One region of the Kineococcus haloalkalitolerans genome, then DNA from elsewhere that is predicted to be linked to it. Evidence: predicted binding sites of a transcription regulator. Region 1 holds the regulator's gene; the other holds the start of a gene.
What was found. Region 1 encodes HrcA, which represses chaperone genes, less so after heat shock. Its sites were predicted from a motif close to GNTNGCACTCGGNNNNNCCGAGTGCNANC; they were not measured.
Positions count from the first base shown of each region.

Region 1 (7,439 bases):
CCCCGACGGTGCCGCTGCTGCTGACGAGCGCGACGGGGTCGGCCCGGCGGGACGCCGAGGCGCCCGTGCGCGCCTACGCCGCCCTGTACCTGGGCGGCATGGGCAGCCGCACCCAGAACTTCTACGCCGCCCTGGCCCGCCGCCTCGGCTTCGGCGCCGACGTGGACCGCGTGCAGGACCTGTACCTGGCCGGGCACGCCCGCGAGGCCGCCGCCGCCGTCCCCGACGGCTTCCTCGACGCGACCTGCCTCGTCGGCACCCCCGCCGCCGTCCGCGCCCGCCTGGACGCCTACGCCGCCGCTGGTGTCACGACGCTGTCGGTGCTGCCGCTGGCGCCCACCCGCGAGGAGCGGGTGGCCGCGCTGCGCGCGATCGCCTGAGCCGCGCTGGACGCGCGCGGGCCCCGCCCGGCGGTGCCGGACGGGGCCCTGGTCCTGCGGTGCTCGTGCGGTGGTGCGCCGGTCTCAGCGCACGAGGCGGAAGATGCCGGGGTAGCGGTAGGCGCGGCCCTGGCTGGCGGCCACGGCCGCCAGGATCGAGAAGACCAGGCCGACGACGTAGGGCGCGCCGGCCAGGAAGATCAGCGGGGCGCCGATCCCCAGCGTGACGATCGTGGCGATCCCGGTGGCGATCCCGAGGACGACCGAGTACACGAACATCGCGATGTTGAGGTTCAGCGCCTCGGCGGAGTGCTCGCGCACGAACCGGCTGCGGTCCTTGAAGACCAGGAAGACGATGAGCGGCCCCAGGAAGGGCAGGCCCACCAGCCACGCCGCCAGCCACGACAGGTGGCCGGCCAGCGCCCAGGTGCGCTCGCTGCCCGGGTCCATCGCCGCCAGGCCGCCGGCGCCGTACGGCTCGGTCCGGCCGGACCACTGCGGGTGCTGCTGCTGGCCGTAGCCCTGGCCGTACTGCTGGCCGTAGCCCTGGCCGTACTGCTGGTCGTAGCCGCCGTGCTGCTGGTCGTAGCCGCCGTGCTGCTGGCCGTAGCCGCCGTGCTGCTGCTCGGACTGGCCCCACTGCTGGCCCGCCGGCTGGTCTCCCGCGGACGGCTTCGTGAAGTCGGGTCGCTGGGACCCGTACGGGTCGCTCACGGTTCCTCCAGGGTCGGTGGGCGCCCCCGCCGCTCGACGGGAGCACCTCGATCCTCGCACCGGCGCGCGCCCCTGTCGCGGTCCCGACGGGCGGTCCATCCCGTCGGCGGACCCGGTCCACCCGGAGGTCGTAGGCGGTGCGCCCCCGCCGTCCACCGCCGGGAGCGGGCGACCCCGGCCGGACCCCGAGCCGCTCCGGCACGGGCCGGGTCTCAGGCGTCGGCGCCGTCGGCGGTCACGAAGTCGACGAGCTCCTCCACGCGCCCGGACAGGGCCGGCTCGAGGTCGGCGATGGTGCGCACGGTGCCGAGGATGCGCTTCCAGCCGTGCGCGACGTCGGCCTGGGTGGCGTGCGGCCAGCCGAGCTCGGCGAGGATCCCGTGCTTCCACGACGTGCCGCGCGGCACGGCGGGCCAGCGCTCCCAGCCGAGGCGCTGCGGGCGCACCGCCTGCCACACGTCGACGAAGGGGTGCCCGACGACGAGGACGTGCGGGCTGCGCGCGACGGCGGCGACGATCCGCGACTCCTTGCTGCCGGCGACGAGGTGGTCGACGAGGACGCCGATCCGCCGGCCCGGCCGGGGCCCGAAGGCGCGCACGGCGGCGTCGAGGTCGTCCACGCCGTCCAGGACCTCCACGACGACGCCCTCCACGCGCAGGTCGTCGCCCCAGACGCGCTCGACGAGCTCGGCGTCGTGGCGGCCCTCGACGAGGATGCGCGAGGCGCGGGCGGTGCGGGCGGCGGCGCCGGCCACGGCCACCGACCCCGAGGCGGTGCGGCCGGGGGCGGCGGGAGCGGCGGGCCCGCGCGGGGCGACGAGGCGCACGGGCTGCCCGTCCACCCAGAAGCCCGGCCCGAGGGGGAAGGTGCGGGTGCGCCCGCGGCGGTCCTCCAGGACGACCACGTGCACGCCGCCGCTCTTCTCGGTACGCACGACGGCGCCCACCCAGCCGGTCTCGACGTCCTCCACGACGAGCCCGCTCACGGCGGTCTCCTCGCGGGAGGCGGGCCGGCGCGGGTGCGGGTCGCGGGCGAGGACGTCGGAGCCGTACCGGTCAGCAGCCACCCGGGCACCCTACGGACGCGGCGCGCCGCGGCCCGGCAGCGGGCGGCGCGTGTCCGGGGCGAGGTCTAGACTTGGCACTCGCCCGTCGCGAGTGCCAGAGCTGCGCGGGCGGCGGGACCGGGACGGGGAGCGGACGGGGGAGGTGCCGATGAGCGACGACCGGCGGCTGGCCGTGCTGCGCGCCATCGTCGAGGACTACGTGTCGACGCACGAGCCCGTCGGCTCCAAGGCGCTGGTCGAGCGCCACCGCCTGGGCGTGTCCCCGGCGACGATCCGCAACGACATGGCGGTGCTGGAGGACGAGGGCTACATCACCCAGCCCCACACCAGCGCCGGGCGCATCCCCACCGACAAGGGCTACCGGCTGTTCGTGGACCGGCTGGCCACCGTCAAGCCGATGTCGACGGCCGAGAAGCGCGCCATCCAGACGTTCCTCGACGGTGCCGTGGACCTCGACGACGTCGTGGACCGCACCGTGCGGCTGCTGGCGCAGATCACCCGGCAGGCCGCCGTCGTGCAGTACCCCTCGCTCTCGCGGGCGGCCGTGCGGCACGTGGAGGTCGTGCCGGTGGGCGGGCGCAGCGCGCTGCTGGTCCTCATCACCGACACCGGCCGCGTCGAGCAGCGCGTGGTGGAGCTGCGCTCGGCCGCCGACCCCGCCGCGCTGGTCACCTCGCTGACGGCCCTGCGCACCCGGCTGAACGCCGCCGTGGCCGGGCACCGCCTGCAGGAGGCCCGCGTCGCCCTCACCGACGTCGTCCAGCAGACCCCGACCGAGGACATGGCCGTGGCCGCCGAGGTCGCGGCGGCCCTGGGCGACTGCCTGACCGCCGGCCTGGCCGAGCGGGTGGTCATCGCCGGCACGTCCAACCTCGCCAAGTCCGGGCCGGACCTGGCCGCCTCCCTGGGAAGCGTCCTGGAGGCGCTGGAGGAGCACGTCGTGCTGCTGCGCCTGGTGCAGGAGATGACCGAGGACGGCGGCGGCGACGGGCTCACCGTGCGGATCGGCTCGGAGAACGTGCACGTCGGGCTCACCGAGACGTCCGTGGTGACCACCGGCTACGGCGGCGAGGGCCGGGCGCTGGCCCGCCTCGGCGTCCTGGGCCCGACGCGGATGGACTACCCCACGACGATGGCCGCCGTCCGCGCGGTGTCACGCTACGTCTCGCGGATCCTCGCCACGTGAACCCCGTGAGCCCGGCCACGCCCGCGACCCGCCCCCACCGACCGACCCGACAGGAGACCTGAGCGCCTCGTGAGCGACTACTACGACGTCCTCGGCGTCAGCAGGGACGCCTCGGCGGAGGACATCAAGCGCGCCTACCGGAAGCTGGCGCGCAAGCTCCACCCCGACGTCACCGACGACCCGGAGGCGGGCGACCGCTTCAAGGAGGTCTCCCAGGCCTACGAGACGCTGTCCAACCCGGAGAAGCGGGCGCTGTACGACCGCGGCGGCGGCCAGCAGCCGGGCGCGGCCGGGTTCGGCGCCGGGTTCGGCTTCAGCGACATCATGGACGCCTTCTTCGGCCAGGGCGCCGGGGCGGGCGGGCGCGGTCCGGCCAGCCGCACGCAGCGCGGGCAGGACGCCCTCATCCGCGTCGACGTGGACCTGGCAGAGGCCGCCTTCGGCGCCGAGCGCTCCATCCAGGTGGACACCGCGGTGCTGTGCCCGACGTGCAAGGGCACCTGCTGCCAGCCGGGCACCAGCCCGCAGACCTGCGACATCTGCCACGGGCAGGGGCAGGTGCAGCGCGTGGTGCGCTCGCTGCTGGGCCAGGTCATGACGACCGCGCCGTGCCCGACGTGCCACGGCTTCGGCACGGTGCTGCCCTCGCCGTGCCAGGAGTGCAACGGGGAGGGCCGCGTGCGCGCGCGCCGGCCGCTGACGATCCGCATCCCGGCGGGCGTGGACACCGGCACCCGCATCCAGCTGGCCGCGCAGGGCGAGGTCGGCACGGCCGGCGGCCCGCCCGGGGACCTGTACGTGGAGGTCCACGAGCGCCCGCACCCGGTGTTCACCCGCTCCGGCGACGACCTGCACTGCACCCTGGAGGTGCCGATGACGGCCGCCGCGCTGGGCGCCTCCATCCCCCTGGAGACCCTGGACGGCACCGAGGCCGTGGAGGTGCGCCCCGGCGCGCAGCCGGGCGAGCAGGTGACGCTGCGCGCGCGCGGCGTGGAGCACCTGCGCTCCACCGGCCGCGGCGACCTGGTGGTCACCCTGGAGGTGCGCACCCCGCGCGACCTGGACGACGAGCAGGAGTCGCTGCTGCGCCGGCTGGCCGAGCTGCGCGGCGAGGTCCGCCCGGCGGGCACGCTGCAGCCGGCCCACCAGGGCGTCTTCTCCAAGCTGCGCGACCGCTTCTCCGGCCGCTGACCGGTCGCTGACCGCGGGCCGCGCTCCCCCCGAGGGAGCGCGGCCCGCGGCCGGTTCAGCGGACCGTGACGGTCTTGGTGTCCGGCAGCGGCGCGGCGCCCTCGCCGCCGGACTCGTCGGGCGCCACGACGGTCACGGTGTAGTCCCCGGCCGGCAGCGCCGCCGTGAAGGAGAAGTCGCCCCAGGTGCCGTTCGCGCCGGCCTGCACGGCGTCGCGCGCCACCTCGGTGCCCGCGGCGTCGGTGACGGTCCACAGCAGGGTGCCCTCGAACGCCGTGCCGGTGCCCTCGACGGTCACCGACCCCGGCGTGGACGTCGACACGCCGGTGATCCACACCGGGGCCTGGACCTCGGCGCGCGGGGCCCGCGAGACCGCCTGGGCGACGACCCGCCCGAAGACGGGCTGCCCGGCGGCCCCGTCCACGCGCAGCTCGACGGGCACGTCCTGCCCGGCGGCCGCCGTCACGGTCCACACCAGCTGCTGCACGGCCAGGTCCGCGTCGCCGGTCTCCACGTCGCCGGAGACCGCGGAGGCCGCGACGTCGACGACCAGGCGCCCGTCGGCGGCGGTGACGCTCGCGCCGGCGTCGGGGCCGAAGGGGCTGGCGTAGTCGGGGTCGGCGGGCGAGCCGCCCAGCAGGGCGCGCAGCGCCAGCGTCGCGTCGTCGGCGCCGCCGGAGACCGGCACCCACTCGCGGAACAGCTTGGGGGAACCCTCCCCGCCCAGCCAGTAGACCGGGACGCTGGCGGCGCCCGAGGGCAGCGCGGAGCCCGCGGACGCCGGGGCGCTGGTGGCGGGCGCCGACGTCGGGGCGGCCGGCTCGCTCGTGGCGGCGGTCGGCTCCGCGGGCGCGGGCGCGGGCTCGGCCGGCTCGGAGGTCGGCGAGGCCGGCTCGCTGCTCGTCGGCGCGGCCGGCTCGGACGTCGCCGACGTGGCGGCCGCGACGGTCGTGACGCTGTCGCCGCCGCGCTGGGTCAGGGCGAGGGCGCTGCCGCCCACGACGACGACGGCGGCCGCCGCGGCCACCGCCGTCCAGGCGCGCGTGCGGCGGCGGGAGGACTGGCTGGCCATGAGGATCTCCTGGAGGCGGTCGGGCGGGTCGACCGCGGCGGCGCGCGCGGCCATGGCCCCGCGCAGCGCGCGGGCGGTCGGGTCGGTGGCCGGGTCCGGCAGGGGGCCGGTCCCGGGGACGTCGGGCTGGTCGGGCTGGTCGGTGCCGCTCACGGGGTCTCCTCGGTCCGCACGGCGGCGCGCAGGGCGGCCAGCCCGCGGTGCGCGTGCGTCTTGACGGCCCCGCGGCTGACGCCCAGGGCCTCGGCGATGTCCTGCTCGGACAGGTCGGCGTGGTAGCGCAGCACGAGGACCTCGCGCTGGCGCGGAGGCAGGGCGTCGAGCGCCGCGAGCACGCGGCGGTGCTCGGCCGCGCGCAGCGCCCGCTCCTCGGGGCCCTCCGGCTCGGGGTCGGGCAGCGGGCGGTGCCGGTCGGCGACCTGCCGGTGCCGCAGCACGTCGCGGGCGCCGTTGACGACCGCCTGGCGCAGGTAGGCCGCGGCCGCGCCCGGATCGTCCAGCCGCCGCCAGCGCCGGTGCAGCGCCACGAAGGCGTCCTGCACGACCTCCTCGGCGGTGGCGCTCTCCCCGAGCAGCAGGACGGCCAGGCCGACCAGGCGGCGCCAGTGGCCCGCGTACAGGTGGGCGACGGCCGTGTCGGCGTCCCAGCCGCGCGGGTCGTCGTCCCCGTCGGGGCCGCCGTGCTCACCAGGCCCGCCGCCCGCCCCGCGGGCGCGCACGAGCACCGGGCGGACCCTGCCGCCGCCGGAGCGCGCACCGCGCTCGGGACGCGCCTCAGCCACGGCCGCACCCCCCGTCCTCCACGTCACACGAGTACGACGAGTGACCAGCGCTCACGGTTGACATCCAACCCGAGCGGGTTCCGCCAGCGGGTGATCACCGCGCCCGGCGCGCCGCCCGGTAGCCTGCGGCCGCATGACCGACCAGGACGGACCCCCGGAGCCCGGCGCGGGCGGTGAGGAGTCCGGCGCGGCCCGCGCCCCCGACGACCTGTTCCTGCGGATCGTGGCGGGGGAGCTGCCCGCCACGATCGTGCACTCCGACGAGCTCGTCGTCGCCTTCCGCGACGTCGCCCCGCAGGCGCCCGTGCACGTCCTCGTCGTCCCGCGCGAGCGCTACGAGACCGTCGCCGAGCTCGCCGCGGCGGCCCCCGCGACGCTGGCGCGCCTCGTCGAGGTCGCCCAGCGCGTCGCCGACGCCGAGTGCGGCGGGCAGTTCCGGCTCGTCTTCAACACCGGCCCCGCGGTGGGCCAGTCGGTCATGCACGTCCACGGGCACGTCCTGGGCGGCCGGGGCTTCACCTGGCCGCCCGGCTGAGCGAAGGGTTGGATGGAGCGCCATGTGCGGCTTGTGCGGTGAGGTCAGGTTCGACGGACGACCGGCGGACGTGTCCGCGGTCCAGCGCATGTCCGCGCCGCTGGCGTCGCGGGGCCCGGACGGGGAGGGGTACTGGGCGCAGGGCCGGGTCGCCTTCGGGCACCGGCGCCTGTCGATCATCGACCTGTCGGTGTGCGGGTCGCAGCCCATGGTGGACATGGAGCTGGGCCTGACGGCCGTCTTCAACGGGTGCGTCTACAACTACAAGGAGCTGCGCGCCGAGCTGCAGGGGCACGGCTACCGCTTCTCCTCGACCTCCGACACCGAGGTCATCCTCAAGGGCTACCACCGCTGGGGCACCGACGTGGTGCACCACCTGGTGGGGATGTTCGCCGTCGTCCTGCACGAGCGGGACAGCGGCCGCGTCGTGCTGTTCCGCGACCGCCTCGGCATCAAGCCGATGTACCTGGCCGAGACGCCGCAGCGGCTGCGGTTCGCCTCCACGCTGCCGG
Region 1 is NZ_JBJLSH010000066.1:8,233-15,671, reverse strand. It holds gene ACRYMY_RS18415 (LLM class F420-dependent oxidoreductase) at 1-380, shown strand, start outside; gene ACRYMY_RS18410 (DUF4870 domain-containing protein) at 465-1,094, opposite strand; gene ACRYMY_RS18405 (DUF3097 family protein) at 1,307-2,161, opposite strand; gene hrcA (heat-inducible transcriptional repressor HrcA) at 2,310-3,347, shown strand; gene dnaJ (molecular chaperone DnaJ) at 3,417-4,538, shown strand; gene ACRYMY_RS18390 (Gmad2 immunoglobulin-like domain-containing protein) at 4,594-5,763, opposite strand; gene ACRYMY_RS18385 (RNA polymerase sigma factor) at 5,760-6,230, opposite strand; gene ACRYMY_RS18380 (HIT domain-containing protein) at 6,526-6,927, shown strand; gene ACRYMY_RS18375 (N-acetylglutaminylglutamine amidotransferase) at 6,950-7,439, shown strand, end outside.

Region 2 (7,439 bases), on a different contig from region 1:
CGATGTCGATGACCGCCGGCGACGAGGCGCACGAGGCGTTCCAGACGGCCGTCGTCGTGGGCGGGCCCGACCTCGTCGTGGAGCAGGTGCTCGAGCACGTCGGGGCCGGCGGGCTGGACGGGCTGATGCTCGTCTTCCCCGACTACCTCGCCGACCTGCCGGTGTTCGGCGAGGCCGTCCTGCCGCGCCTGCGCTGAGCGCCCGGGGACGTCCCGGGCGCCCAGCGGCGGGCGTCAGGCGGCGGGCGCGGGGAAGGCGTAGGTGACGCGGTCGGTGGAGGTGGCCGTGGCCATCACCGCGTCGTCGACCAGGCTGCGGCGCTGGGTGGTCAGGGAGTCCACGCTCCAGCGGGCGAACCCGGCGGTGGTGCCGCCCGCGCAGCCCAGGCCCGCCAGGTCGCCGGCGCGGTCGCGCAGGACGGCCCGCAGGACCACGTCGGCGGTGAGGGTCACGGGGGCGGGGTTCGCGTCGGCGACGGCGTAGACGGCGTCGGGGGAGGAGCGGAACGGCCCGGCGGCGGTGTCGCCGATCGCGACGCGGCCCAGGTCCCGGACGGTGCCGGCGACGGCGGTGCCCCGGGCGTCGAAGCAGGCGGCGCTGAGGGTCCCGGACAGCCGCGAGGAGACGTAGCTGGGGCGGGTGGACGGCCCCAGGGTGCTGCGCACGCTCACCCAGCGGTCGCTGCCGGTGCCGGCGACGACGACCTCGCTGGAGACGGTGGCGCTCCCGGCGCGGGGGGTCAGCGTGCGCTCGAGGCGGTTGTTCCGCTCGTCGGACTCGGCGATGCGGCGCGCGTCGTCCACCTCGGCGGTGATGCGGTGCGCGCCGGCGGTGGCGGTCCAGACGGCGGTGGCGGCCGGGCCGCCGTTGGCGGTGACGGTGCGGCTCGCGCCGGGCGCCAGCGCCGCGGTGGAGGAGTCCGACCAGGTGGTCATGACGCCGTCGACCTTGAACTGCACACCGTGCACGACCCCGGCCGGGGTGGCGGCGGTGCCGCGGTTGGCGATGGTGGCGCGGAAGGTGACGGGCGCGCCGACGACGGGCGAGGACGGCCCCCAGGAGACGGCCGTGACGACGAGGTCGGGCGCGCCGGCGGCGGACGCGGGTGCGGCACCGGCCAGGGCGCCCGCGGCGACGAGGGCGCCGGCGGTGGCGGCCAGGGCGCGGGTCCGGCGGGCGCTCGTGCGGGTGCTGGTGCGGCTCTTCAGCGTGCTCATGGTGTTCCTCCCGTGGCGCGGTGGCGCCTTCCGGCCGTCGCCCCCCGGTGACGGTCCGCGACCGACTGTGAGGCCGTCGGGGGACGCCGCACAAGCGAGTCACCCGTTTCGCTCACCCCCGGTGACCGAAGTTGCTCCGAACGGGTGAGCGAGTGGGGGACCTAGACTCGACCCGCCATGTCGGACGCCCCCTCCCGCCGCCCCTCGCGCCGTCGCCCCTCCCGCTCCCGCCCGGACTCCCGGGGCGCTCCCCGGGGAGCCGGCCGCCCGCTGCCCGCCGACCCGCGCGTCGAGGAGCTCGTGCAGCGCCTGGCGGGTGTCTCGCTGCGCGAGGAGCAGCGGCTGCGCCGGCGCCTGGCCCTGCCCGGCGACCTGGACGAGCTGCTGGCCGACGTGGCGGCGCAGACCGCGGCGGCCGAGGAGCGCACCGCGCGCCGGCGCGCCTCCGTGCCGGTGCTGCGCTACCCCGCCGAGCTGCCCGTCAGCCAGGAGAAGGACCGCATCGCCGCCGCGCTGCGCGAGCACCAGGTCGTCGTCGTGGCCGGGGAGACCGGCTCGGGCAAGACCACCCAGCTGCCCAAGATCGCCCTGGAGGTCGGCCGCGGCGTGCGCGGGCGCATCGGGCACACCCAGCCGCGGCGCATCGCCGCGCGGGCCGTGGCCGAGCGCGTCGCCGAGGAGCTGGGCACCGACCTGGGCCGCGCGCCCGGCTCCCTCGTCGGGTACTCGGTGCGCTTCACCGACGAGGTCGGCGAGGACAACCTCGTCAAGGTCATGACCGACGGCACCCTGCTGGCCGAGGTGCAGCGCGACCCCGAGCTGCTGCAGTACGACACCCTCATCGTCGACGAGGCCCACGAGCGCAGCCTCACCATCGACTTCCTCCTCGGCTACCTCGCGCGGTTGCTGCCGCGCCGGCCCGACCTCAAGCTCGTCATCACCTCCGCCACCATCGAGACCGAGCGCTTCTCCGAGCACTTCGGCGGCGCGCCCGTCCTGGAGGTCTCCGGGCGCACCTACCCCGTCGAGGTCCGCTACCGGCCGCTGGCCGCCGAGGAGCTCGTGGAGGAGCCCGAGGAGGGGGACGACGGCGCCGAGGCGTCCGCGCTGCGCGAGGACGACCGCGACCAGACCGAGGGCGTCCTGGACGCGCTGCGCGAACTGGCCGCCGAGGGCCCCGGTGACGTGCTGGTGTTCCTGCCCGGCGAGCGCGAGATCCGCGAGACCGCCGAGGCCGTGGAGGGGCTGCGCAAGGAGCGGGGGTTCCGCGACCTGGAGGTCCTGCCCCTGTTCGCGCGGCTGTCCGCCGAGGAGCAGCACCGGGTGTTCCGCCCGCACGGCGGCCGGCGCGTGGTGCTGTCCACCAACGTGGCCGAGACGTCCCTGACGGTGCCCGGCATCCGCTACGTCGTCGACGTCGGCACCGCGCGCATCTCCCGGTACAGCACCCGCACCAAGGTGCAGCGCCTGCCCGTCGAGCGCGTCTCGCAGGCCTCGGCGAACCAGCGGACCGGGCGCTGCGGGCGCGTCGCGGACGGCATCTGCATCAGGCTCTACTCCGAGGCGGACTTCCTCTCCCGCCCCGAGTACACCGACCCGGAGGTGCTGCGCACCAACCTGGCCGCCGTCATCCTGCAGATGGCCTCCCTCGGGCTGGGCGACATCGCCGCGTTCCCGTTCATCCAGCCGCCCGAGCGGCGCGCGGTCGCCGACGGCCTGGCGCTGCTGACCGAGCTGGGCGCGCTGGAGGAGGCCCGGCCGGGCGACCGCGGCCCGCGCCTGACCCGCACCGGCCGCGACCTGTCCCGCCTGCCCATCGACCCCCGCCTGGCCCGGATGGTGCTGGAGGGCGGGCGCAACGGGTGCCTGCACGACGTCCTCGTCGTCGTGGCGGCCCTCAGCGTGCAGGACCCGCGCGAGCGGCCCCTGGAGCAGCGCGAGCGCGCCGCCCAGCTGCACGCCCGGTTCCGCCACGAGCAGTCCGACTTCCTCAGCCTGCTGAACCTGTGGCACCACCTGCGCGCCGAGCAGCGCCGGCTGTCCTCCTCGGCGTTCCGGCGCACCGTCAAGGCGGAGTTCCTGCACTACCTGCGCATCCGCGAGTGGCAGGACACGTACACCCAGCTGCGGCGCATCGCCCAGCGCGAGCTGCGGATGGAGGTCGTCGAACCGGACCCCCTGCCCGAGGCGGAGGCCGTGCCGGACGCCGCGCCCGGTGAGCGGCCGCGCGACCGCTTCGCCGGCCTGTACGACGCCGACGCCGTGCACCGCTCCCTGCTGGCCGGGCTGCTGGGCGGCATCGGCCTGAAGGAGGTGCGCGACGAGCGCCGCCGCGGCCGCGGCGAGCGGCCCGCGCAGCAGGAGTACCTGGGCGCCCGCGGCGCCCGGTTCGCCGTGTTCCCCGGCTCGGCGCTGGGCCGGCGCTCGCCCGACTGGGTCGTCGCCGCCGAGCTGGTCGAGACGACCCGCCTGTGGGCGCGCACCGTCGCCGCGATCGACCCGCGCTGGATCGAGCCGCTGGCCGAGCACGTCGTCAAGCGGCAGTACTCCGAGCCGCGCTGGTCGCGCAAGCGCGCCGCCGTCGTGGCCACCGAGCGGGTCACCCTGTACGGGGTGCCGGTCGTCGCCGGGCGCACCGTCGCCTACGGGTCGGTCGACCCGGAGCTGTCGCGGGAGCTGTTCATCCGGCACGCCCTCGTCGAGGGCGACTTCGAGACCCGCCACGAGTTCTTCGCCCGCAACCGCGAGCTGCTCGAGGAGGCCGAGGAGCTGGAGCACCGCGCCCGCCGGCGCGACATCGTCGTCGACGACCAGGCGCTGTTCGACTTCTACGACGCCCGGGTGGGCGCTGAGGTCGTCTCCGGCCGGCACTTCGACACCTGGTGGAAGCGGGTGCGCCGCGAGCAGCCGGAGCTGCTGACGTTCGACCCGGCGATGCTCGTGGCGGACGACGCGGCCGTCAGCGAGGAGGACTTCCCCCGCACCTGGGTGCAGGGCAGCGGGTCCGGGGCGCTGGAGCTGGCCCTGACGTACGTGTTCGAGCCCGGCTCGCCGCAGGACGGTGTGACCGTCGAGGTGCCGCTGGAGGTCGTCAACCGCTTCGACGACCGCGACCTGGCCTGGCAGGTGCCGGGCCTGCGGCACGAGCTGGTGACGGCGCTGGTGCGGGCCCTGCCCAAGCAGCTGCGCAAGAACCTCGTGCCCGCCCCCGACGTCGCGGCGCGGTTCCTGCAGCGCGTCACCCCGCGCGCGGAGGACTTCTGGACCGCGTTCGAGCGGGAGATGCCGCGCCTCGGCGACGGCACCGAGGTATACCTCGAGGACGTCGACCTGGCGAAGGTCCCTGACCACCTGCGCGTCACGTACCGGGTGGTGGCGCCGGACCCCGCGAGCGGGGAGGTGCGGGAGCTGGCGCGGGGCAAGGACTTCGGCGCCCTGCGCGAGCGGCTGGCCGGTCAGGTGCGCGAGACGCTCACCGAGGTCGCCGACGACCTGCAGGTCGACGGCGCGCGCTCGTGGGACGACCTGCCCGAGCGCGTCCCGGAGACCCGCACCAGCGTCGTGCGCGGCGCCGAGGTGACCTCCTGGCCGGCGCTGGTCGACGAGGGCGCCTCGGTGGGCCTGCGCGTGTTCGCCACCGCGGCGGAGGCGCGCCGCGCGCACCGCGACGGCGTTCGCCGGCTGCTCCTGCTCGTGCTGCCCTCGCCGCTGCGCGCCGTGCAGGCCGCTCTGCCCAACGACGCCAAGCTGCTGCTGGCGCGCGCCCCGCACGGCAGCGCCGCCGCCGTCCTGGAGGACTGCCTCGTCGCGACGGTGGGTGAGCTGCTGGACGCCGAGGGCGGGCCCGTCCGCGCGCGCGCGGAGTTCGACGACCTGGCGCGGCGGGTGGGTGCCCGCCTGCCCGCCGCCACGGCCGAGACGGTGCAGCGGACGCTGCGCGTGCTGCGCTCGGCCGCCGAGGTGGAGCGGGCGATGTCGCGGACCACGAGCCTGGCGCTGGTGCCGTCCCTGACCGACGTGCGCGCGCAGTTCACCGGCCTGGTCCACCCCGGGTTCGTCACCGACGCCGGGCCGGCGCGGCTGCCGGACCTGCTGCGCTACCTGCAGGGGATCGGGCGCCGCCTGGCCGCGGTGCCCGACGACCCGCAGCGCGACCGGGTGCGGATGGCCGAGTTCTCCCGCGTGGCCGACGCGTGGGCGGACCGGGTGCGCCGCGCCGGGCCCGTGGTGCCGCGCGAGCTGGCCGACCTGCGCTGGACCCTGGAGGAGCTGCGCCTGCAGCTGTTCGCGCAGGGGGTCGCCACCGCGCACCCGGTCAGCGAGCAGCGGGTCATGCGGGCGCTGGCCGAGATCTCCTGACCCGGTCCGGGTCCTGCCGGAACCGTTGCGCCGCAGCAGGTCCAGTGGGTCGACCGATCCTCGCGCACCTCTTGCACGCGCGCGCCGGGAGTGCTAACACAGTGCTGTGCCGACCGGGCAGGGACCGGCCGGCACGGGGTTCACAGCGCATCTCCTGACGACGACGGAGGTGGTGACGATGCTGATGCGCACCGATCCCTTCCGGGAGCTGGACCGCCTGACGCAGCAGTTCCTGGGGACCACGGCCAGGCCGGCGGTGATGCCGATGGACGCCTGGCGGCGCGGTGACGAGTTCGTCGTGGAGTTCGACCTCCCCGGCGTCGACCCGTCCACCGTGGAGCTCGACGTCGAGCGCAACGTCCTGACGGTGCGGGCGCAGCGGCCCGTGCACGAGGGCACCGACGAGATGATCGCCGCCGAGCGCCCCCGCGGGGTGTTCAGCCGCCAGCTCATCCTCGGCGACAACCTCGACACCGAGCGGATCAGCGCCGGCTACCGCGCGGGCGTCCTCACGCTGCGGGTCCCGGTGGCCGAGAAGGCCAAGCCGCGGCGCATCGAGGTCCAGCACGCCGATGACCAGCAGGCGATCGGCACCTGAGGCCGACCCGGTCGCGGACCTCCTCGTCGACCTGCTGCTGCTCGAGGTCGAGGCGAGGTGGCCGTCCGCGGCCGACGGCGACGGTACTCGGGACGGCGGGGCGGGCGGTGGCGACGACCCGCCCGCCGCTCCCGCGCGGTCCACGGCGCTCGAGGCGCCCGTGCCGGGTGCGCGGAGGTCCGCGGTTCCCGCGCGGACGGTGACCGCCCCCGGCCGCCCGGCCGGGAGGCGCAGCCCGTGGCGGCGGGTGAGGTCGCCCCCGGCGCGGTGCCGGCGGGGTCAGCCGTAGTGCCGGGAGCGCGACTCGCGCTGCGCCTGCTCCAGACTGGCGAAGCGCGCCTCGGCGTGCGGGGGCAGCACCCGCCGCTCCCGCACCAGCCACGGCAGGCCGCGGACCGCGTCCAGCACGCCCAGCGCGCTGACGCGGTCCCGCGGCACGCTGGACAGCAGGAACCCGGTGCGCCGCAGCGCCGCCGGCACCGGCCGGCGCAGCCACGTGAACCACAGCGTGTTGCGCACCCCGTGCCGGCGGCGCAGCGCCGACTCGCGCAGCACCGACGCCTGGTGGTGCACGACGAGGTCCTCCAGGTAGCACAGCTCCCAGCCGGCCGCGGCCAGGTCGGCGGCCAGCAGCTCCTCCTCCCCGCCCAGCCACAGCCGCCGGGAGAACCCGCCCACGCCCAGGAAGGCGTCGCGGCGCACCACCGACGCGCCCGCCAGGAAGCTGCCCAGCGCCGGGCCCGGCAGGCCGGGGACGCCGGGCACCGGGGAGTCGCGCAGCTCGGCGACGATGTCGTCCTCGCGCGAGCCGGGCTCGACGAGGATGCGGGCCGTCAGGACCGCCACCCGCGGGTCGGCGTCCATGACGTCCGCGGCGCGCGCCAGCGACCCCGGCTCCCACCAGGTGTCGTCGTCGCAGAAGGCCACGTACGGCGTGGAGGCCGTCGCCACGCCCGTGTTGCGGGCGACCGCGCCCTGGTTCTCCGGCAGCACGACGACGTCGAGGCGGTCCGCGCCGGGCGCGCCCCGCGGGTGCGCCGCGCGCAGCGCCGCCGCCGTCCCGTCGGTGGAGCCGTTGTCCAGCACCACCACCCGCGGGCGCTCGGGCAGCGCCAGCAGCCGGCGCACCGCCAGCAGCGCCTCCTCGCGCCGCTGCCAGGTGATGACGACGACGGTGACCCGCGCGTCGGGCGGGCCGTCCAGCGGCTCCTCCGGCCAGGTCCCGGGGGCGCTCACCGGCCGATCACCGCGAGCCGGCGCTCGAC
Region 2 is NZ_JBJLSH010000005.1:88,066-95,504, reverse strand. It holds gene ACRYMY_RS04020 (LLM class flavin-dependent oxidoreductase) at 1-197, shown strand, start outside; gene ACRYMY_RS04015 (CARDB domain-containing protein) at 234-1,217, opposite strand; gene hrpA (ATP-dependent RNA helicase HrpA) at 1,395-5,576, shown strand; gene ACRYMY_RS04005 (Hsp20/alpha crystallin family protein) at 5,755-6,174, shown strand; gene ACRYMY_RS04000 (glycosyltransferase family 2 protein) at 6,454-7,410, opposite strand; gene ACRYMY_RS03995 (glycosyltransferase family 2 protein) at 7,407-7,439, opposite strand, start outside.
Region 2: ACRYMY_RS04005 (Hsp20/alpha crystallin family protein) is a predicted target of HrcA. The motif match lies at 5,646-5,674, and genes of this name have one in related genera.